DNA from 4 places in the Embleya sp. NBC_00896 genome. Region 1 is predicted to be linked to each of the others. Evidence: riboswitches for the same ligand, from Rfam matches in the RefSeq annotation. Region 1 holds a riboswitch; each other region holds the start of a gene.
What was found. A riboswitch is a leader RNA that binds a small molecule or an ion and turns the genes downstream of it on or off. The one in region 1 is predicted to bind cobalamin.
Positions count from the first base shown of each region.

Region 2: linked by a shared signal. The riboswitch ahead of metE (5-methyltetrahydropteroyltriglutamate--homocysteine S-methyltransferase) and the one ahead of OG928_RS04860 ((2Fe-2S) ferredoxin domain-containing protein) in region 1 are both predicted to bind cobalamin.
Region 3: linked by a shared signal. The riboswitch ahead of OG928_RS36540 (peptidase) and the one ahead of OG928_RS04860 ((2Fe-2S) ferredoxin domain-containing protein) in region 1 are both predicted to bind cobalamin.
Region 4: linked by a shared signal. The riboswitch ahead of OG928_RS22730 (energy-coupling factor ABC transporter permease) and the one ahead of OG928_RS04860 ((2Fe-2S) ferredoxin domain-containing protein) in region 1 are both predicted to bind cobalamin.

Region 1 is NZ_CP108776.1:1,017,796-1,020,990, reverse strand. It holds gene OG928_RS04870 (ROK family protein) at 1-121, opposite strand, end outside; gene OG928_RS04865 (GntR family transcriptional regulator) at 276-1,019, opposite strand; cobalamin riboswitch at 1,233-1,398, shown strand; gene OG928_RS04860 ((2Fe-2S) ferredoxin domain-containing protein) at 1,538-1,951, shown strand; gene OG928_RS04855 (GNAT family N-acetyltransferase) at 2,053-2,634, opposite strand; gene OG928_RS04850 (DUF397 domain-containing protein) at 2,740-2,937, opposite strand; gene OG928_RS04845 (DUF397 domain-containing protein) at 2,997-3,179, opposite strand; gene OG928_RS04840 (helix-turn-helix domain-containing protein) at 3,176-3,195, opposite strand, start outside.
Region 2 is NZ_CP108777.1:1,603,002-1,606,196, forward strand. It holds gene metE (5-methyltetrahydropteroyltriglutamate--homocysteine S-methyltransferase) at 1-1,152, opposite strand, end outside; cobalamin riboswitch at 1,291-1,514, opposite strand; gene OG928_RS40475 (sigma-70 family RNA polymerase sigma factor) at 2,122-2,682, shown strand; gene OG928_RS40480 (hypothetical protein) at 2,675-2,983, shown strand; gene OG928_RS40485 (TetR family transcriptional regulator) at 2,943-3,195, opposite strand, start outside.
Region 3 is NZ_CP108777.1:728,600-731,794, forward strand. It holds partial or broken gene OG928_RS36535 (Lrp/AsnC ligand binding domain-containing protein) at 40-213, opposite strand; gene OG928_RS36540 (peptidase) at 367-1,467, opposite strand; cobalamin riboswitch at 1,599-1,734, opposite strand; gene OG928_RS36545 (SDR family oxidoreductase) at 2,143-2,982, shown strand; gene OG928_RS36550 (NAD(P)/FAD-dependent oxidoreductase) at 2,990-3,195, shown strand, end outside.
Region 4 is NZ_CP108776.1:4,991,423-4,994,617, forward strand. It holds gene cbiQ (cobalt ECF transporter T component CbiQ) at 1-540, opposite strand, end outside; gene OG928_RS22725 (energy-coupling factor ABC transporter substrate-binding protein) at 544-909, opposite strand; gene OG928_RS22730 (energy-coupling factor ABC transporter permease) at 906-1,610, opposite strand; cobalamin riboswitch at 1,638-1,846, opposite strand; gene OG928_RS22735 (RDD family protein) at 1,982-2,521, opposite strand; gene OG928_RS22740 (class II aldolase/adducin family protein) at 2,683-3,195, opposite strand, start outside.

The DNA.
Region 1 (3,195 bases):
GCCCGGTGGCCTCCATCAGAGCGGTCACGGTCAGCGCCGCGCCGCCGCGCATCGCGCGCAGGGTCTCCGCGGAGTTGATCCGCCGGACCAGGGACGCGTCCCCGCCGGTCGCCTGTGCCACAGCTCTCGTCCTCTCACCACGCCGTCGCGCGATCGTTCCTCCGGGCGGTCTCGGCCCGTCGGGTCGCGTTCCGTCCGGTCGCGCCTCGTGCGTGTCTCGGCGTGCGTGTCGTCGCTCAGGCGCGGATGGTACCCGGCATCGACTCTCCGGCGGGTCAGGACGCGGGCCGCAACGCGGCCGGCCCCGCTTCCGCGAACGCGAGCCGGCAGGTGTCGGCGCGGTAGGTGGACACCGTGACGGCCGCGGTCCGGCCGAGGGCGGTGTACGTCGTGGTCACGATCAGCACGGCGGTGCCGGGCGGACGCTCCAGGTAGCGCGCCTCCTCGGCCTCGGCCACGCCCAGCTCGACCGCGCGGTGCCGGCTCTCGAGCCGGTGGCCGCGCAACTGGCGCAGCATCAGCGCGGCGCGGTCGAAGCCCGGTGCGCGTGTGGACAGCGACGGGACGACGGCGCGCGAGACGTACAGGCACTCCAGGCCGACCACCTGGCGCATCGAGAACTGGCGCCGGCGCAGCCGGTGTACCAGCGCCGAGGGCCGCGCTTTGAGGGTCGCGGCGAATTCGTCGGTCACCGGCACGGTCGCGCAGTCGATGACCTCGCGGTCGCGCAGGTCCACGCCCGGCCAGCCCTCGCCGTCGGCGCTCAGCGACACGTCCACGCGGGGCCCGGCGACGGTGGTGCCGGCGCCGCGCCTGCGGACCAGTCGGCCCTCGAGTTCGAGCTGTTCGAGCGCGTGCCGCAGCGTCGCGCGGGCGACCCCGAACCTGGCCGCGAGGTCGCGCTCGTTGGGGAGGATGTCGCCGGAGACGAAGTCTTCCTCGATCGCCTTGAGCAACGACGTGCGGAGTTGCCAGTACTTGGGCTCACCGAACACAGCTTCGTCCGGCAATGTCGCCATGTTGCCCACGGACGCCCCCTCGGCTGCCCGTGGCCACGGTGGTCCGGGCTTATTGCATGTTCGGTTTAGTAAAGACGGTTGAATATAACCCGCCCGGACCCGGAAAGGTCCAGACCAAGACCCGCCAAGTTGTCGGTGACCTGACTCACATCACGGCACGTCCTAAGCTGACCTGCGCGAACGGTTCACCGCCCCCGCCAGGGGCGCGTGTCGTAAGAGGGAATCCGGTGCGAGACCGGAACTGCCCCGCAGCGGTGAGTGGGAACGAGAGCCGTCATCACGCACTGGGCGCCGACGTGGGCGCCCGGGAAGCGACGGCCGGTAGGAGTCGGTGCGACCGAATCGGTCGTGGCCGATGTGCCCACGAGTCCGAAGACCTGCCTTCGCCCGCGTGCGGACCCTTCGCGCGCGGTCTGCCGGAGCCTCGTGGGAAGGGGTCGGTCGCGGTTCGCCGCTGCCTGCCTCGCGCTCTCCGCACGGGTTTCGGACCTGGATCGAACTCGCGAAGGAGAGTTCCCATGGCTCGTCGCAGCCGCCCCAACCCCCCTGCCCAGCCGGTGCGTTCGGCTCCCTGCACGGTCACGGTCTGCCGTGGCTGTTGCTGCGGTACGGCGAAGATCGCGGGGGACGATCACGCGGACCAAGTGGCCGGTCTGCGCGCGGCGTTGACGGATGCTCAGGTCGTGGTGCGGCTCAGCGAGTGCCTGGGGCCGTGTGAACGCGGCAACGTGATAGTGGTCCAGCCCTCCTCGGCGGGCCGTGCGGCGGGTGGCCGGCCGGCGTGGTTCGGCACGGTCAACGACAAGGACGCGACGGCCGACATAGCCGCGTGGGCGGCGGCCGGTGGGCCGGGGGTGGCGGACGCGCCGGGGCTGTTGGACCTGTACGAGTTCACGCCGAACCGGAAGGCTCGGCAGGCGATGGGGACTTGACGGGGTCGGTGCGAGGGGCGCCACGGGCGGCGGTACGAGGGTCGGTCGTTTGTCGTCCGGATTTCGTCCCGTCACGCCCCCGGCGGAACGGATTTTGTCCGTCACGCCCCCGGCGGAACGGCGCGGTGCAGCCACATGTCCAGGGCGATCGGTGTGCCGCGTCGATCGCGGACGATCGGGGGCGTGTCCGTGCGTTCGAAGCCGGTGGCACGGGCGACCCCGATGCTGGCGGCGTTGTCCGCCGGGATGTGCAGGATCACCGCGGTCGCGCCCAGTTCGTGGTAGGCGTACTCGGTCATCAGCCGCACCGACCGCGTGGCCAGTCCCAGGCCGCGGTGGGCGGCGGCGATGCCGTACGCCAACTCGACCTGGCCCGGCGCGTCGAGGCCGTCCGTGCTTACGAACAGCAGTACCTCGCCGCGGGGTTCGACGCCGTCCAGAGTCACGGCCAGCTGGATGCCGCGATGCTCGCCCCTGATCCGGCGGGCCTTGGCCAAGTGGTCGCGGGCGGCCTCGGCGTCGTAGGGCGACGCGAGTGGGGTCCAGCGGGCGATCTCGACGTCGTCGAACAGGGCGACCAGGGCGGGTAGATCGTCGTCGGTCCATTCGCGCAGGTGGATGCCGTGACCGGTCAGCGCGACGGCGGCGGGCAGGACGAGTTCGGGGCGAGGTTCGGAAGACATGGCCCGAGTCTCACCCGCGCGCCCTGGCCGGGGGCCTGATCCGGCCACGGACCGGCCGGTGGCCGGCGGGGTGCGCCGGGCCCTCCGGTCCGTGGGGTGGAGCAGTCAGCGCTTGAGCGCGCCCAGGAGGGCGACCCAGGCTGCGGGTGCGATTTCCACGTGGCCGCGCCGGCGGTCCTTGGTGTCGCGTATGCCGGTCGCGGTTGCCAGCGGCGCGACTTCCACGCATGCCTGGTTGGAGTTGGAGCGGGTTGCCTTGCGCCACGGGTAGTGGTCGATGCTGCGGGTCACAGCTCTTCCCATCTCTCGATGATCAGCCGGCGTGATTCTTTCCGGGAACTCCGGTCCGTGGGGTGGAGCGGTCAGCGCTTGAGTGCGTCCAGGAGGGCGACCCAGGCAGCGGGCACGATCTCCACGTGGCCGCGTCGGCGGGCTTTGGTGTCGCGGATGCCGGTGATGGCACGTGGGCCCGGTGCTACCTCGACGCACTCGTTGTAGTCGGCGCTGCGAGTCGAGGTGCGCCATGCGGCGTCGTCGATGTTCACGGAAGTTCATCCAATC
Region 2 (3,195 bases), on a different replicon from region 1:
GGCCAGCGTGACGACCTCGGTGCTCTTTTGCCGCGCGAACGCGAGCCAGCGCGCGATCTGCGGGTCGACGTCGCGCTCGCGGCTCGCGTCGAGCGGGACGTGCAGCAGCGAGCAGGACGGCGCGACGTCGACCCGGTCGGCGAGGCCGAGCAGCGTCGCGAGGGTGGCCAGCGACTTCTCCAGGTCGTTGATCCAGACGTTGCGGCCGTCCACTACACCGGCGACCAGGCGCTTGCCGGGCAGTCCGCCGACCTTGGCGAGGTCGGCGAGGTTCGCCGCGGCCGGGCCGGTGAAGTCCAGGCCCAGGCCCTCGATCGGGGCCTTGGCCAGGATCGGCAGGGCCTCGCCGAGCCGGTCGAAGTAGGTCGCGGCCAGGATCCTGGGGCGATCGGTGAGCGCGCCGAGCTCGCGGTACACGCGGGCCGCGACGTTCAGCTCGGCCGGCGTCCGGTCCTGGACCAGGGCGGGTTCGTCCAGCTGTACCCACTCGGCGCCGGCCGCGCGCAGATCGGCGAGCACGCTCGCGTACACCGGCAGCAGCCGGTCGATCAGCGTGATCGGCGCGAAGTCGGCGGCGACGCCGGGGGCGGGCTTGGCGAGCAGGAGGTAGGTGACCGGGCCGACCAGCACGGGTCGGGCGGCGTGGCCGAGCGCGAGCGCTTCGAGCAGTTCGTCGACAGGCTTGGTGGAGTCCGCCTCGAACGCGGTGTCCGGGCCCAACTCCGGGACCAGGTAGTGGTAGTTGGTGTCGAACCACTTGGTCATCTCCAGCGGCGCGACCTCCTGCGTACCGCGCGCCATCGCGAAGTAGCCGGCGAGCGAGTCGGCCGCGACGGCGGCGCGGTGGCGGGCGGGGATGGCGCCGACCATGACGGTGGCGTCCAGGACGTGGTCGTAGAGCGAGAAGTCGCCGGTGGGCACCTCGTGGATGCCCGCGTCGGCGAGCCGGCGCCAGGTGTCCCGGCGCAGCTCGGCGGCCGTCTCGTACAGGGCCCCGGCGGTGACGCGGCCGGCCCAGTAGCCCTCGACGGCCTTCTTGAGCTCACGGTCGGGGCCTTGGCGCGGATGGCCGTACACGGTCGCCTGCGCACGTGGGGCGGCGGAACCGGGGAAGCCGGGGGAGCGGGTGGAATCGCCTGCGTTGTTTGCCACGGAACTCTCCTTCGCGAGTCGCGGTGGTGCCCCGCGGGAAGGGTCGCGAAAGATCGGCGCACACGCGGCGAAGCGTGCTCGGGCAGGCTGCGCCCGTACCGTCGACCCGCCCTCGAGGTCACCGAGAAACCACGTGCGAGATCGCACGCGGACAGAGGCAGGTCTTCGGACTCGGGGCGCGCCGTGACAAACCACTCGGCACCTACTGGCCGTCGCTTCCCTGGTCCGATCACTCGGACTTAGTGCTGATGACGGCGGTCGTTCCCACTCACCGCTGCGGGGCAGTCCCGGATTCCCACCGGGTTCCCTCTTACGACGCTCCTGCCTGGCAAGCAGGACGAACCTTCTGCGCGGCCCACCATACGCCCTTCGGGCCGAGCGGGAACTTCCCGGCGCGGCGCTGCGGCTCGCGGCGCACGACATCGAGCGGATCGACGAGGTGCTCGCGGTACCGCCGCTGCCGGAGCCGGCGTCGCCGGTGGCCGGCCTGCGGCCCGCATGTCCTCAAGCGCCGGACGGGCTGGATGGGGCTTGGGCTTGCGGTTCGTTTGTCCTCAAGCGCCGGACGGGCTGGATGGGGCTTGGGCTTGCGGTTCGTTTGTCCTCAAGCGCCGGACGGGCTGGGGAGCCCTGGGCCTGCGGGATGAGGGCCGGCCTGCGGCCCGCATGTCCTCAAGCGCCGGACGGGCTGAGGGTGGCTTGGCTTGCGGCCTGCTTGTATTTGAACGCCGGAAGGCTGGAGAGGGCTCGGGGGATGAGGGCCGGTCTGCGGCTCGTTTGTCGGCAAGCGGCGGGCGGGGCTGGATCGGGTGAATCCTTTGGGGGTGCTCGTGCCTCTTATGGGTGTGCCGACAACATCGTCGGGACGGGAATGGGAGGTTGTCATGGTCGTTGGTGTCGTCGTAGCCATCGTGGGCGTGCTCATTTGTGCGTGCACTGTCACCGTGGTGCGTCGTCGTGGTCGTGGTCGTGGCTGAGTCGAGCTGGCCCGGTGAGCGGTTGATCGTCGCCGCGAAGGGAGGGGACGTCGAGGCGATCGCCGCGTTGGTGTCCGGGTCGCACCCCCATGTGCGGCGCTTCGCCCACTCCCTGTGCGCGTCCCCCGAGGACGCCGAGGACGCCGCGCAGGAGGCGCTGATCATCCTGTACCGCAAGATCGGGATGCTGCGTGCTTCCGGCGCCCTGGCGTCGTGGATGTTCCGCATCGTCCGCAACGAGTGCCTACGGCGGTCGCGGCTGATCCTGCGGGACTCGGCGCCGGCTCCGGAAACCGCCGCGCGCTCGGCCGAGGACGAGGTGTTGGAACGCCTGGAAGCCGGCCGGGTGGCAGCGGCGATCGCCGCGCTGCCCGCCGATCAGCGGCGGGTGCTGATCATGCGCGACGTGCAGGGCTACAGCGGGCGGATGGTCGCCGAGGCCCTGGGGCTGAGCACCGCCGCGATGAAGTCGCGGCTGCACCGTGCTCGCGCGGCGGTTCACCAAACGCTGCGCGGCACCGCCGACTCGGCCCTGGGAGGCGGGGATGCGTGAGGATCGAAGCCAGGCGAGTACGTCGCTGTCCCGCCATCTGCTGCGCGGCGCCGTGGGGTTCGGCACGCTGGTCGGCTCGCTCGCGCTCATGCCGGTATTCGGGCCGGTCGCCCTGGTGCTCGCGCCGGTCGGCCTGGTGGCGCTGCGCGGGTGCCCGGCGTGCTGGGCGATCAAACTGATGGAGACCATCTCGCTGGGCCGGGTGCAGCGTTCCTGCGTGGATGGTCGTTGTGAGCTGACAGTCCCCGGACGACCACCCGTCACGACCCGGGAGGGCGATCCGAGCCTGCCGCCGTCATGAGCGCCTCGGCCACCCGGCGGGCTCGGGTGGCCGGGGCCGGGGTGCGCTCGCGGAGGGCGGTGACGATGGCGCCGTCCATCAGGAGCGCGAACTGCCGTGCCTGGGCGGCCGGTTCGGGGGCATCGGCGGCGCCGAGGAGCTGTTCGAGGTAGTCGATCACGCGCTCTTTGTGCTCGGCCGCCACGTGGTGTGCCGGGCTGTCCGGGTCGGCG
Region 3 (3,195 bases), on a different replicon from region 1:
ACACGCGAGCGGGCACGCCACCGGCACACCGGAGACTCGCTACTCGGGTAGTGGGCGATCGTCGACGACGTGCTTCATGACCATGGTGGAGGTCAGGCGCTGGACGCCCGGCAGGGTGGCCGGCCGCTGGTCGTAGAGCTGCTGGAAGGCGGCCAGGTCGGCGGTGGCGACGCGCAGGAGGTAGTCGGGTTCACCGAACAGACGCTGAGCCTGGGGACCACTCGCCTCCCGGTCCCGGCTGCGGGCGCGCCGGCCTTACGCGATCGGTCCGAAGTGCCCGGCCGAGGGGCCGGGCACTCCGAAGCGCACGCATGACGCGTCGGCGTCCCGGTCATCGGACCGACGGCCGGTGCCCGCCCTGTCGCGTCAGGTCGCGGAATCGGGGCAGTGCGGCGTCGGGGCGTCGGGGCGGGCGCCCTGGGCGGTCAGGTCGGCGAAGCCGGTGCCGGCCAGGCCCAGGACTGCCTGGGCCGTGGCCCGAGTGGCGGTGGACGGGTCGAACCCGCCGGCGTCGTAGGCGATCGCGCCTCGGGTGGCCGACGTGGCCGAGCAGCCGACCTGGCGCTCGGTCAGGAAGTGCCGTGCGGTCAGACCGGGGAGCAGACGCCACGAGGAGAGCAGGGCCTGGCCGGCCAGGCCGGTGCTGTTCGCGTTCGACGTGGTCGCGCCCGGTGTGCCGAATCCGCCGTCCGCGAGCTGGTGGGCGACCAGCCATTGCACGCCGGCCGCCGCCTCCTGGGGTCGGCCGGTGGCCGCGAGCGCCTGGACGCTCATGGCCGTCGAGTCCGCGTCGCTGGTGCAGGTGGGCAGGCCGAAGTCGAGCGGGAACCCGCCGTCGGCGCAGTGGGCGCCGGCGAGGAAGCTCACCGCGGCGGCGGGTGCGCCGGCGGGGGTGCGGTCCAGCGCCAAGAGCGCGAGGGACTGGCTGAAGGCGTTGCTGTAGTCGCCCCAGGGGGACGTGTCGGTGAACCGGCCGGAGGGCTGTTGCAGGGAGCGCAGCCGGGCCGGGAGATCCACGCCACCGAAGGTGTTGGGGTCCACCCGGCGTACCTCGGCGGCGAGGAGGGTCTTCGCGGTGGCCCCGGCGTAGGCGTTGGTGGTGCCGTCGCCGATGTAGCCGGACAGGATCTCGGGCCGCGCGAGCCACGCGGTGGCCTTGGCTCCGTTGTGGTCGGCCACGCCCGCTGCGGCGAAGGCCAGGATCGCGTCGATGGTCAGGCCGTGGTCGGGGTAGGTCACACCGTCGAAGGTGACCTCGAAGCGTTCGCCGTCGACGAGTTGCCGGGCCAGCCAACCGGCCGCCGCCTGGGTGCGTTGGCCGGCGAGAACGGATGCGTTCGTCGCCGGCGTCGAACCGGTCGTGGTGGGGGCGGCCACGGCGGCGGCCGGGATCAGGGCGGTCGCGGCGGCCAGGGCCAGTCCGCCGAACAGCGCGGCTATCCGGCGTCCGGGTCGGGTGAGCGTCACGGTGGTGCCTTTCCGGGCCCACGGCGCGGCAGGCCCGGCGGATCCGCCGTCCGAGGGGTCGCGGCCCGAGGGCGGCACGGTCCCGGCGCGGGGGCGCGAGGGCTCCGCCCCGCAGACCACGACGGGGAATGGAGACGAGACGCTCCGACGACAGGCATTCGGGCTCGCCGTCGGGAGGGACGGACCACCGTTGCGGGTCAGCGCCGGAATCACACCGGACTTCCCCTGCCGTCGGAGATGTTGCGGGCCACCACACCGGTGACCGGAACGAGTCGCGGCGTCCGGAAAGGGCCACCGCAGGTATTCGGCGTCCCCGGTGTGAGGACGTCCCGCACTCTACGGACTGCCTGCCCGGGGAGGAACTCCCTTTCCGGCCAAGGAGTTCGTCCCGCTTCGACGAACGGCCCCGACGGCGACAGCGGTTCGAGCCATCGAGGGCCGGCGACTTCGTCCAAAAGCCGTCACCGTGAACGGCGGAACGAGCCGAGGAAGCGGCACGCGGGCCGGACCTGCCCGCGTCGGTCCTTGCGCCGCGCGAGGCCGGGGTCTTGCGCCGTCGGAGGGACACGGCTGTTCCGATCGGGTGGGCGATGCGCGTCGCTCGGCGCCGGACAGGGCGCCGCCGGAGAGGGTGATGCTTCGGTAGCGCCTTGCCCGCGACGATGGGAGAACGCGATGACCACAGGTGTGGACGGGCCCGGGCGGCCGGTGTTGCCGCCCATTCTCAGAGGGCAGAAAGCGCTGGTGACGGGGGCGAACTCCGGCATCGGCAAGGCGACCGCGATCGGACTGGGGCAGGCGGGCGCCGACGTGGTCGTGAACTACGTCGTCGGCCGGGAGGATGCCGAGGAGGTGGTCCGCGAGATCGAGTCCTTCGGCGTGCGGGCGTACGCGCACGAGGCGGACGTCTCGCAGGAGGACCAGGTCGTCGCGATGGTCGCGCGCATGGTCGAGGAGTTCGGCACGATCGACATCATGGTGGCCAACGCCGGGCTCCAGCGGGACGCCGCCTTCACCGAGATGTCGCTCGCCCAGTGGCGGAAGGTCCTGGACGTCAACCTCACCGGCCAGTTCCTGTGCGCCCGGGAGGCGGCCAAGGAGTTCCTGCGCCGCGGCGTCGTCCCGGAGATCTCCCGCTCGGCGGGAAAGATCGTCTGCATGAGCTCGGTGCACCAGATCATCCCGTGGTCGGGCCATGTGAACTACGCCGCCTCGAAGGGCGGCGTCCTGATGCTGATGCAGACCCTCGCGCAGGAACTCGCCCCGCACGGGATCCGGGTCAACGCGATCGCCCCGGGCGCGATCCGCACCCCGATCAACCGCAGCGCGTGGGACACCGCCGAGGCGGAGGCCGATCTCCTCAAGCTGATCCCCTACCGCCGGGTCGGCGATCCGGCGGACATCGCCGACGCGGTGACCGCCCTGGTTTCCGACCTGATGGACTACGTCGTCGGCGCCACGATCTACGTCGACGGCGGCATGACGCTCTTCCCCGGCTTCGCCACCGGGGGGTGACGGCGTCGTGGACGACCACGTGACCCCACGCCGGGTGGTGATCCTCGGCGGCGGCTTCGCCGGACTGTTCGCCGTACGGGCCCTGCGCAGCGCCCCGGTCGCGGTGACCCTGGTCGACCGCTGCGCGCACCACCTGTTCCAGCCGCTGCTGTACCAGTGCGCCTCGGGCATCCTGTCCGAGGGCCAGATCGCGCAGCCGCTGCGTGCCGTCCT
Region 4 (3,195 bases), 4.0 Mb from region 1:
CACCGAGCGCCAGCGCGCCCGCCGGGTCCGATGGCCCAGCCGACCGGCCTGGGCCTGGTTGATCCGCGTGGTCGTGTCGTAGAGCAGGAACAACATCCGGTACATCACCGCGGCCACGTCCACGACCGCCGCGGGCACACCCACCCGGGTCAGCCTGGGCAGTACGTCCGACAGGGGTGTGGTGAACGCGAACAGCAGCATCGCGAGCCCCGCGGCACCGGTGCGCGCGAGCAACTCGCCCGCGTGCCGCGGCCCGTCGTCGGCCCAGCCCACGCCGTCGCCGCCGACGGACACGAGCAGCGTGACCGCGCCGGTCGCGGCGAACCCGAGCGGCGCGCGGGCCGCTCGCCACAGGCGTCGGGCCGGCACCGCGGCGAACCCGAACGCGACGACCAGCACGGTCACCGCGACCAGGACCGCGCCGGGCCAGGGCGGCAAGGCCACCGCGCACCCGAGCAGCCCGAAGGAGAGCACGGCCTTCTCGGCCGGATGGCGACGCCGCCACGAACTGGCGTGCGCCGCCGCGTCGATCGGCAGCACGGGTCAGCGCCCCGCGGCCGATACCGGGGTCTCGTCGGCCGTCGCCTCGTCGTCGGGGGTGTCCGCCGCCTCGGGAGCCAGTCGCCTGCGGGTGCGGACCACGCCGAACATGTACCCGACCACGCCCGCGCCGAGCGCCGCCTGGAGGGCGAAGAGGCCGGACTCGATCTCATCGGACGGGGGTTCGTACAGCGGGCTGAACCACGGTTCGTAGCCCGGGTCGTTCTCGGTGATCGCGGTCTCCGCCTGGCTGTCGGCGCCCGTGAACGGATCGTCCTTGTGGTCGCCCATCCCGAACACCACGGGCAGCGCCGCGAGCAGCACCACGACCAGCACGATCAGCAGGTTGATCTTCGTCGACCGCTTCACTTGGCCTTCGCCTCCTCGGACCCGACCCGCACGACGCCCAGCCGGATCAGATCGCCGCGGCTCGACTGCCGCAGCAGCCGTACGACGAGGACCGTCAGCAGGCCCTCGCTGACCGCGAGCGGGATCTGGGTGAGCGAGAAGATGCCGCCGAACTTGGCCAGTGCGCCGAGGAATCCGCTGTCCGGGTCCGGGAAGGCGAGCGCGAGTTGCACGCTGGTGACGCAGTAGGTGCTCAGGTCCGCGACGAAGGCGCCCATGAACACCGCGACGTCCAGCGGCAGCGTGCCCTCGCGCCGGTCGAGCAGCATCCGGGTCAGTCGATAGGCGCCGTATCCGGCCCACGGGCCGACGATCGCCATCGAGAACACGTTGGCGCCGAGTGTGGTGAGCCCGCCGTGCGCGAGCAACAGGGCCTGGAACAGCAGGGTGATCGTGCCCAGCACGGCCATGATCGGCGGCCGGAACAGGATCGCGCCCAGCCCGGTACCGGTCGGATGCGAGCAACTGCCGGTGACGGACGGGATCTTGAGTGCGGACAGCACGAACGAGAACGCGCCGGACGCGCCCAGCAGCAGGGTGTTCTCGGGTCTGTCGCGGACCTCGCGGGTGAGCGCGCGGGCCCCGTAGACGACGAACGGGGCAGACGCGACGCCCCAGGCGGCGGCGTGTTCCCAGGGCAGATAGCCCTCGGCGATATGCATGAGGAAGGGTCCCTCTCCAACACCTCGTGGACGGACGATCGCCGTGGCCGGTCTCCTGGCTGACGGGTCGTACGTTCACGTCTCCGCCTTCCCGGGGCCGCAAGCGGTCCCAGTGGCTTCCCCGAGGCGACGAATCAACGTTTCGGCGGGGATGGAGGAGAACTTCCCGATCACAGTGGCGAGGGCCGCGCCGGCATCGAACCGGCTTCCCGAGCACCACGGCGAGCCGACACTAGTGGTCGGATGGACATGGCGACAAGGTGGCAATTGCGATCCGTGTGCAAGGCCACAATTGGGACGGAGTGCGCGGGAATGTCGACTTTCTCGGGTGTCGGTGCCGGTGCCGGGGGCTCGGAGGTGCGGGGGTCCGCTCAGTCGAGGCCGGGGCCGCGACCGCGGACCACGAGCGTGCGCGCGACCCGGTCGCCGACGCGCTGGCGGCGCTCGCTGGTGAGCACCGCGGTGAGTCCGACCGCGCCCAGCGCGAACGCGTCGACCACCAGCAGCAGCCAGCGGACCCCGAGTTGGCGCCGGGACGCGCGGCCGCCGGAGACGTCGACCACGCGGATGCCGAACAGCTGCATGCCCCACGTGCGCCCGTCGTGCTCGGCGGGCCGCAGGACCCAGTACCAGAGCAGGATCGCGGCGGCGGCGCAGACGACGCCGGCCGTGATCGTCGCGGTCAACGGGCCGCTGCGGATCGAACCGTCGGCGTGCGTGGGCAGCAGCACGAACAGGAACATCGCGGCACCGGGCAGGAAGGTGGAGGCGATCGCGTCCAGCACGAACTGGGCGATCCGGCGCACGAGCAACGAGGGATCGACGGTGCGCTCGGCCGCGGGCAGCCACACCGTGGCCGAGACGGGCCGCGCTGACCGCGTGAATAGCTGCGGAAGGCTCCGTTCGTGCATGCCCTTGTACTTTCCGCAAGCGGGCCGGTTGATTCCCGGTGCGGCCGGATATCGCCGAGATTGCGCCCGGTCGGCGGATACCGGGACCGATCGGCGGGCGCGGGCGGCGTGTGTGGCGGGCGCGTGCGCCGGGCGGCGTGCGGCGGGCGCGGGCCCGGTGGTCAGCTCGCGGACTCCATCGGGCCGTGGACGCCGAACAGGTCCGGCTCGGAGCGGCTGATCACGTCGTACAGCGGCTTGTAGTTGATCCACGCGACGGTGTCGTTGCCGAGCTGATCGCGGGTCAGCCTGGCGTTCTCCGGCGAGATCGGCTTGAGCTCGCCGGCCGCCTGTGCGAGCAGCTGGACCTGGCAGGAGCGCTCCATCGTGATGAACCACCACGCCGCCGCGTCGACCGACTGTCCGACGGTGAGCAGGCCGTGGTTGCGCAGGATGAGCGCCTTGCGCGCGCCGAGCGTGCGGGCGATCCGCTTGCCCTCCTCGGCGTCCAGCACGACGCCCGCGTAGTCGTCGAACAGTTCGTGGTCCTCGTAGAACGGACACACGTCCTGGGTTATCGGTTCGAGCCTGATCCCGAGAGCCGATATCGCGCGCCCGTGGGTGGAGTGGCTGTGCGCCGCCGCGACCACGTCCGGCCGAGCCGCGTGGATCTGCGAGTGGATCGCGAACGCGGC